One region of the Streptomyces sp. NPDC050842 genome, then DNA from elsewhere that is predicted to be linked to it. Evidence: riboswitches for the same ligand, from Rfam matches in the RefSeq annotation. Region 1 holds a riboswitch; the other holds the start of a gene.
What was found. Region 1 has a riboswitch for S-adenosylmethionine ahead of thrC (threonine synthase). Riboswitches for the same ligand answer to the same signal wherever they lie in the genome.
Positions count from the first base shown of each region.

Region 1 (4,204 bases):
GCGTGTTCCGTGTGGTTCCCTGCCCCACCCGGTCGGCGACCTCGTCTGCCCGATCCTCGTAGCACTCTCACCTGCCGAGTGCTAACGCCAATGATTAGCACTCGCCCTAGGAGAGTGCAAGCGACTCTCGGGTTTCGGGCAGTCCTGACACGGGTCGGCACACGTGCGGCACGGGTACGCCACGGGTGCGGAAACGCGTGAGGGGCCCGCTTCCCCTGGGGGATGCGGGCCCCTCGACGGCGTTGCGTCGGTGGCCGATCGCGCCGCGCTCAGACGGCGAGCTTGACCATGTCCGCCTGCGGACCCTTCTGGCCCTGCGAAATCTCGAACTCGACCCGCTGCCCCTCTTCGAGGCTGCGGTAGCCATCCATCTGGATCGCGCTGTAGTGGACGAAAACATCCGCACCACCGTCGACCGCGATGAAGCCGTAGCCCTTCTCCGCGTTGAACCACTTGACGGTGCCCTGAGCCATGCCTAACTCCCCTATTACTGGCCCTTGCGCGGGAACCGCACTTCGCGGACCCGGGGTCAGACCCTGCGCCGGAACGCGTCGACCGCCGCTGAATGTATCTGCCCAACTGCCCTCTGCAACAGGTCATTCGAGCGAGAATTCTGGGCATGGCAGAAAGGGGAATTAGGGAGAATCCCTGGAGTTCCGGGGCAAGTCGGGCCCGGCAAAACGCGCAGAACGTACACAACGCACATGCACTTTGGCTGCTTCCTGACGCGCAAGGACGCATTCTCATATGCGTCCGGCATGAGCAGCGGAGGGGACTTCCCCAACTCTACCCCGCTTAACCATGCAGAATTGCCCCCTCCGCTTTATGTCGCGGAAGGGGCAATTCAAGAAAGACGGGACAGAAGAGTCCCGGGACTCAGCAGCCGCCGGCGACGGCCGGGATGATCGAGACGCCCGCGCCGGCCGGGGTGGCCGTCTCCAGGCCCTGCTCGAAGCGCACGTCGTCGTCGTTCACGTACACGTTGACGAAGCGGCGCAGCTTGCCCTGGTCGTCCAGGACGCGGGCGGCGATGCCGGTGTGGTTCTTCTCCAGGTCCGCGATGACCTCGGCGAGGGTCGCGCCCTCGGCCGGGACCTCGGACTGCCCGCCCGTGTAGGTGCGGAGGATGGTGGGGATGCGGACGTTCACGGCCATGTCTTCGTACCTCTCAGAGGGCCAGGCCCGCGGCGCGGAACGCGTCCAGGCTCGGGCGGATGGTGGCGGTCGCCTGCGAGCCCTCGGCCACGGCGTCCAGGGTCTTGAGGCCGTCGCCGGTGTTCAGCACGACAGTGGTGAGCTCCGGGTCGATCAGACCCGCCTCGACGAGCTTCTTCGTGACGCCGACGGTCACGCCGCCCGCGGTCTCGGCGAAGATGCCCTCGGTCTGCGCGAGCAGCTTGATCGCGTCCACGACCTGCTCGTCGTTCACGTCCTCCACGGCGCCGCCGGTGCGGCGGGCGATGTCGAGGACGTACGGGCCGTCGGCCGGGTTGCCGATCGCGAGCGACTTGGCGATCGTGTTCGGCTTCTGCGGGCGGACGACGTCGTGGCCGGCCTTGAAGGCGGCGGAGACCGGGGAGCAGCCCTCGGCCTGCGCGCCGAAGATCTTGTACGGCTTGTCCTCGACGAGGCCCAGCTTGATGAGCTCCTGCAGACCCTTGTCGATCTTGGTGAGCTGCGAGCCGGACGCGATCGGGATGACGAGCTGGTCGGGGATGACCCAGCCGAGCTGCTCGCAGATCTCGTACGCGAGCGTCTTGGAGCCCTCGCCGTAGTACGGGCGGAGGTTGACGTTGACGAAGCCCCAGCCCTCGCCCAGCGGGTCGCCGATGAGCTCCGAGCAGAAGCGGTTGACGTCGTCGTAGTTGCCCTCGATGGCGACGAGGTCACCGCCGTAGACGGCGGCCATGACGACCTTGCCCTGCTCCAGGTCGTGCGGGATGAAGACGCAGGACCGGAAGCCGGCGCGGGCGGCGGCGGCGCCGACGGCGCCGGCCAGGTTGCCGGTGGAGGAGCAGGAGAGCGTGGTGAAGCCGAAGGCGCGGGCGGCCTCGAGGGCCTGCGCGACGACCCGGTCCTTGAAGGAGTGGGTCGGGTTGCCCGAGTCGTCCTTGACGAAGAGCTTGCCGGGGGCGACACCGATCTCGCGGGCGAGGTTGTCGGCCTGGACGAGCTTGGTCCAGCCCGGGTTCAGGTTCGGCTTCTCGGCGACGTCGGCCGGGACGGGCAGCAGGGGGGCGTAGCGCCAGATGTTGGCGGGGCCGGCCTCGATCTGCTTGCGCAGTGCCTCGGGGTCACCGGTGGGGAGGTCGTACGCGACTTCGAGCGGTCCGAAACAGAGTTCGCAGGCGAAGATCGGACCAAGTGCGAACACTTCACCGCATTCGCGACAGGAAAGCCCTGAAGCGGGACCGAGGTCGACGGTGGTGGCAGAGGCGACAGTCTGTACAGCCATGGAGGCGAGGCCCTTTCTCCTCATCTTTCCCATGACGAACTTTTCGTCATGAGACGGATTTGGCACCTTCCCTAGCCGGGGACCTCGCTGGAGGACGAGACGAACCGACTGGAGGGTTGCCGGGGCTTCAACGGGCCGTTTCCCTCTGCCCCTCTGGATGAGCGGTATTCGATTGTGAAGTGCGGTGAAGTCCTCGCGGGCTTCGTTCCTGCGCTCCGACGCGGGCGGCACCCCGACGTGCATCGGGCATCCGCGTTGTTCAAGACTGTAACCGAAGGCCCCGGAGCTTGGACGGGCCGTCCGTACCGCGAGATGGAGATCACGTGCTGGAAGAGGTGGAGCGCTGGCTGGACCGGCGGTCCTGGTCCGTGGCTGACCGGCCGATGGAGCGGATCCTCGCCGCCAAGCGAAACACGAAGGTCAGCGTCGTGCTGCCGGCGCTGAACGAGGAGGCGACGGTCGGCGACATCGTCGCCGTGATCCGCCGCGAGCTGATGTCCGAGGCGGTGCCGCTCGTCGACGAACTGGTCGTGATCGACTCGGGCTCCACCGACCGTACGGCGGAGGTGGCGGCGGCAGCCGGGGCGCGGGTGGTCGCGCGGGACGCGATCCTCCCCCGGATACCGGCCGTCCCCGGCAAGGGCGAGGTCCTGTGGCGGTCGCTCATGGTGACGAGCGGGGACGTCGTGTGCTTCGTGGACGCGGATCTGCGGGACTTCTCCGCGGACTTCGTGACGGGGATCGTGGGCCCGCTGCTCACCGACCCCGACATCGACTTCGTGAAGGCGACCTACGACCGCCCGTTCGGAGCCGGGGACACTCCTGGCCAGGGCGGTCGCGTGACGGAGCTGGTGGCACGCCCCCTCCTCAACATGCACTGGCCGCAGCTGGCCGGCTTCGTCCAGCCGCTGGGCGGCGAGTACGCGGCGCGGCGCTCGCTCCTGGAGCGGCTGCCCTTCCCCGTCGGTTACGGAGTGGAGTTGGGGCTGCTCGTCGACGCGCTGCACACCGTGGGCCTGGACGCGCTCGCGCAGGTCGACGTGGGCGTACGCAAGCACCGCCATCAGGACGAGCGGGCGCTCGGCCGGATGGCGGCGGCGATCTACCGGACGGCGCAGCTGCGGCTCTCGCGCGGGCACCTCGTACGGCCGCGGCTGACGCAGTTCGAGCGGGGCGAGGAGGGGTTCGTCCCGCGGACCTACGCGGTGGACACGGAGGAGCGGCCGCCGATGCTCGACATCAGGGAGTACACGCGCCGCCGCGTGGCGTAACGCCACCAGATGATCCGCTTTGCCTACATTGCCCTTTTATGCGCTTCAGACAACAACACCTGGGCAGTGTGGCGGCGGTCGTCGGCCTCGCCGTGGCCTCGTTTGCGCTCTCGACGGCCGGTCCGGCCTCGGCGGACGTCATCGAGCCCTTCGGCAAGCGGTACGACGAGTCGATCTACGGCGACTTCACGACGCTCGGCAACACGGTCATGGGCTGCCCCGACTCCCCCGCGGACCTGGCCGCGCGCTGCGCGACCGCCGCGAAGGGCGAGGGCTCCGACAACAACAACACCTTCGTGATGCGGCGGATCGACGCGGCCGGCATGGCGGCGGCGGGTGACGCGCCCGAGTTCGGCTCCAGTACCGGCCACGTCGTGATCCCGGCGGGCGCCGAGGTCGCGTACGCCCGGCTGTTCTGGGGCGGCAACGACGGCACGTACAAGGGCCCGAGCGGGGCCCAGCTCCGGCGCTGCGACAT
Region 1 is NZ_JBITGA010000006.1:525,884-530,087, forward strand. It holds gene ACIBG6_RS23150 (cold-shock protein) at 270-473, opposite strand; gene ACIBG6_RS23155 (MoaD/ThiS family protein) at 877-1,155, opposite strand; gene thrC (threonine synthase) at 1,169-2,479, opposite strand; SAM riboswitch class I at 2,473-2,619, opposite strand; gene ACIBG6_RS23165 (glucosyl-3-phosphoglycerate synthase) at 2,779-3,726, shown strand; gene ACIBG6_RS23170 (hypothetical protein) at 3,765-4,204, shown strand, end outside.

Region 2 (4,204 bases), on a different contig from region 1:
TCAAGCGCCTGCCGCACGGTGAGTTCGTCGAGATCCACGAGCCGCTCAGCCAGGGCGAGCTGCACCGCCTCACGGCGCACGAGCAGTACGAGCCCGCGGAGCTGCCGCCGGCCGTCGACGAGAACGGCGTGGAGCGCAAGATCGGCCCGATCGAGAAGCTCCGGGTCAAGCTCAACAAGGGCTACTACGGCGGGGACAGCCAGATCGCCAAGCCCACCTCGGAGGAGTACAAGGAGATCCAGAGCGGCCACGGCCACCACTGATCCCCTGACCTTCCGATGACGTAGGTCGCCACGGTGAGAGCCCCGTCCATTCGATGGACGGGGCTCTTCGCCGTCTCCCGGGCTCGATAGGGTGGCACTTGTCTTTCCCTACGTGACGATCCAGGAGCTGCCATGAGCGCTGCGACCCCCGCTGGAGGACCTACGTCGGCGGGCCGCTCCTGGCCCGCCCTCCTGAACGGCCTGCTCGACGGCCGCGACCTCGCCGCCGACGACACGGCCTGGGCGATGGACCTGATCATGCGCGGCGAGGCCACCGACGCCCAGATCGCCGGATTCATGGTGGCGCTGCGGGCCAAGGGCGAGACGGTGGCGGAGATCACCGGCCTCGTACGGAGCATGTACGAACACGCCAACGTGATCGAGGTGCCGGGCCCCGCCGTCGACATCGTCGGCACCGGCGGCGACGGCGCCAAGACCGTCAACATCTCCACGATGGCGTCGATCGTGGCCGCCGGCACGGGCGCGAAGGTCGTCAAGCACGGCAACCGCGCCGCGTCCTCCGCCTCCGGCTCCTCCGACGTCCTGGAGAAGCTCGGCATCAATCTGCACCTGACCCCGCAGCGGGTCGCCGAGGTCGCCGAGGAAGCCGGCATCACCATCTGCTTCGCGGTGAAGTTCCACCCGGCGCTGCGGCACGTCGCCGCCGCGCGCGGCCAGCTGGGGATCCGCACGACCTTCAACGTCCTCGGCCCGCTGACCAACCCGGCCAAGGTACGCGCCCAGGCCGTCGGCGTCGCCGACGCGCGCATGGCGCCGATCGTGGCCGGGGTCTTCGCCGAGCGCGGCAACTCCGCCCTGGTCTTCCGCGGCGACGACGGCCTGGACGAGCTGACGACCACCTCCACCTCCCGGGTGTGGGTCGTCCGCGGCGGTACGGTCACCGAGGAGCGCTTCGACCCGCGGGACGTGGGCATCGACCTCGTACCCCTGGAGGCGCTGCGCGGCGCGGACGCCTCGTTCAACGCCGACGTGGCCCGTCGGCTGCTCGCGGGGGAGACCGGGCCCGTACGGGACGCGGTGCTCCTCAACACCGCGGCGGCGCTCACCGCGCTCGAACCGGGCGAGGGCACCCTCGTGGAGCAGCTGCGGGCCGGCATCGCGAAGGCCGCGGAGGCCATCGACTCCGGGGCGGCCCGTCAGACCCTGGAGCGCTGGATCGCCGCCAGCAACGCGTAGTCGTCCCCCAAGGCCCTGGTCCAGCATGCGGACCGCGGTCTTGCGCATGCGCGATCATGTGGCAGGATGCATGCCAGGTCATGAGTGACAGCTACGAAGCCCCGGCTTGCTGTCCGGCAACCCTCCGTCCGTGGCGGGGTGCCCCGGGTGAAGACCAGGCCGTAGACAGCAAGGTCTACGGCAAGCGCGGGCCCCTCGACACACCAGGGGTCCTGGTCTCTCGAGGAGCTTTTTCCGTGAGCAAGCGAATGCGATAGGGCGAATCCGCCCCTTCTTCACCCTCGGATCAGGGTCACTTTCGCGTACCCCCATGTCTTCCGAGGCATCACCCGTACCCCGCCACGTCCGGCCGCGTACGGGATCACCGAAGCCATTCCGCACCGCCCGCCGGGAGATACCGCCATGTCCGCATACCCGAACGCCGCCGTCGACACCGCCTCCGTCGAGTCCTCCGTCCAGACCTCCGTCGAGACCTCCGGCTCCGAGTCCGCCGACCCCTGCTGCGCCGCCCCGCTGCCCGTCCTCGGCCGGGACGTCACCGTCCCGCTCGTCACCGGCGGCGAAGTGACCTACGCGGCGCTCGACTACGCCGCCAGCGCCCCGGCGCTCCAGCGGGTGTGGGACGACGTCGCCGCGTACGCCCCCTACTACGGCAGCGTCCACCGCGGCGCCGGCTACCTCTCCCAGCTCTCCACCGACCTCTTCGAGAACAGCCGCGTCACCGTCGCCGAGTTCCTCGACTGCCGCCCCGGCGACCAGGTCGTCTTCACCCGCTCCACCACCGACTCCCTCAACCTGCTCGCCCGGGCCGTCCCGGCCGGCTGCGAGGTCTTCGTCTTCGAGACCGAGCACCACGCCTCGCTCCTTCCGTGGCAGGACGCCCGCGTCACCTACCTCAACGCGCCGCGCACCCCGGCCCAGGCCGTCGAGACGCTTGAGCGGGCGCTCGCCGACCGCGACCCTTACGGCCCCGCCCTGGTCTGCGTCACCGGCGCCTCGAACGTCACCGGTGAACTGTGGCCGGTGAAGGAGCTCGCCGCCGCCGCGCACGCCCACGGCGCCCGGATCGTGCTCGACGCCGCCCAGCTCGCGCCCCACCACCCCGTCTCCGTACAGGAGTTGGATGTGGACTGGGTCGCCTTCTCCGGGCACAAGCTGTACGCGCCCTTCGGCTCGGGCGTCCTCGCGGGCCGCTCCGACTGGCTCCAGGACGCCGAGCCGTACCTCGCCGGCGGCGGCGCCTCCCGCACGGTGGCGCGCCGGGCCGACGGTGGCGTGGACGTCGAGTGGCACACCACCGCCGCCCGCCACGAGGCCGGCTCCCCGAACGTCATCGGCGTCTACTCCATCGCCTCCGCCTGCAAGGCGCTCACCGAGGCCGGCTTCGATCAGCTGGTCCCCCGCGAGCAACACCTGATCGACACGGTGCGCGCGGGCCTCGCCGAGGTGCCCGAGGTCAAGGTGCTCTCGCTCTTCGGCGACGACGCGCCCCGCGTGGGAGTCATCTCCTTCGTCGTGGAGGGCTGGAACAGCTCCCACTTCGCCGCCGCGCTCTCCGCCGAGTACGGCATCGGCGTCCGCGACGGCCTGTTCTGCGCCCACCCGCTGGTCCGCACTCTGCTCGGCAGCGACCCGCAGACCCAGGGGGAGTGCGGCGCCCCCGAGGCCGCGCCCGGCGAGCGATCGCTCAACGCCATCCGGGTGAGCTTCGGCGCCGGTACACCGGACGAGCACGTGGAGCGGTTCGTCGGCGCCGTGAAGGCGCTCGTCCGGGACGGCGCACAGTGGAAGTACCGCACCGAGGACGGCCGCTGCGTCCCGGACCGCGGCTGACCGGTCACTCGTACGGGTGAAGGGGGCCTCCCGACCGGGAGACCCCCTTCACCCATGACGCGTGCGCGGCCTCAGGACTCCAGACCGATGGCGAAGGCCGCCTCCAGGTCGTGCTGGGAGTACGTACGGAACGCCACGTGCGTGTCCGTGGCCTCGACGCCGGGGATCTTGCTGATGCTTCCGGGGATCACGTCCGCCAGGTCGTCGTGGCGCGACACCCGCACCATGGCGATCAGGTCGTAGGTGCCGGTCACCGAGAAGACCTCGCTGACGCTGTCGAGCGCGGCGATCGACTCGGCGATCTCGGGGATGCGGTCCACGCTGGTCTTGATGAGCACGATCGCGGTGATCACGGCTGGCTTTCTCCCTCGGTCGCCGCGGCTGGAGCCTTCACTCTATCCCCACCCCGGTAGCGGCCCCAGGCGTAGAGGAAGCCGACGGAGAAGCCCACCACATGGGACAGATAGGCGATGCCGGGTCCCGGTCCGGCCGCCCGCGCCGCCAGCCACTGGAGCACGAACCAGAAGATCAGCACGATCCAGGCGGGGAAGCGCAGCGGCAGGAAGAAGAGGAAGGGGAAGAGGCTGGTCACACGGGAGCGCGGGAAGAGGAAGAGGAAGGCCCCGAGCACCCCGGAGATCGCCCCGGACGCCCCGACGAGCGTCTGCTCGCTGTTCGCGTGCGCCACCGCGTACCCGACGAGGGCGAGGCAGCCGGTGCCCAGATAGAAGAGGGCGAACGCGATCGGACCCATGCGCTCCTCGGCCATCGCGCCGAAGACGTAGAGGAAGAGCATGTTCCCAAGGAGGTGGAGCCAGCTGCCGTGGACGAAGAGCGCGGTGAACGGCGTGAGCAGGGCGCGGGGTTCGCCGCTCATCAGCTCGGCGGGGACCACGCCCCAGCGGCGGAAG
Region 2 is NZ_JBITGA010000007.1:388,718-392,921, reverse strand. It holds gene ACIBG6_RS25475 (cytochrome bc complex cytochrome b subunit) at 1-263, shown strand, start outside; gene trpD (anthranilate phosphoribosyltransferase) at 396-1,460, shown strand; SAM riboswitch class IV at 1,537-1,653, shown strand; gene ACIBG6_RS25465 (aminotransferase class V-fold PLP-dependent enzyme) at 1,863-3,293, shown strand; gene ACIBG6_RS25460 (Lrp/AsnC family transcriptional regulator) at 3,365-3,646, opposite strand; gene ACIBG6_RS25455 (rhomboid family intramembrane serine protease) at 3,643-4,204, opposite strand, start outside.
Region 2: linked by a shared signal. The riboswitch ahead of ACIBG6_RS25465 (aminotransferase class V-fold PLP-dependent enzyme) and the one ahead of thrC (threonine synthase) in region 1 are both predicted to bind S-adenosylmethionine.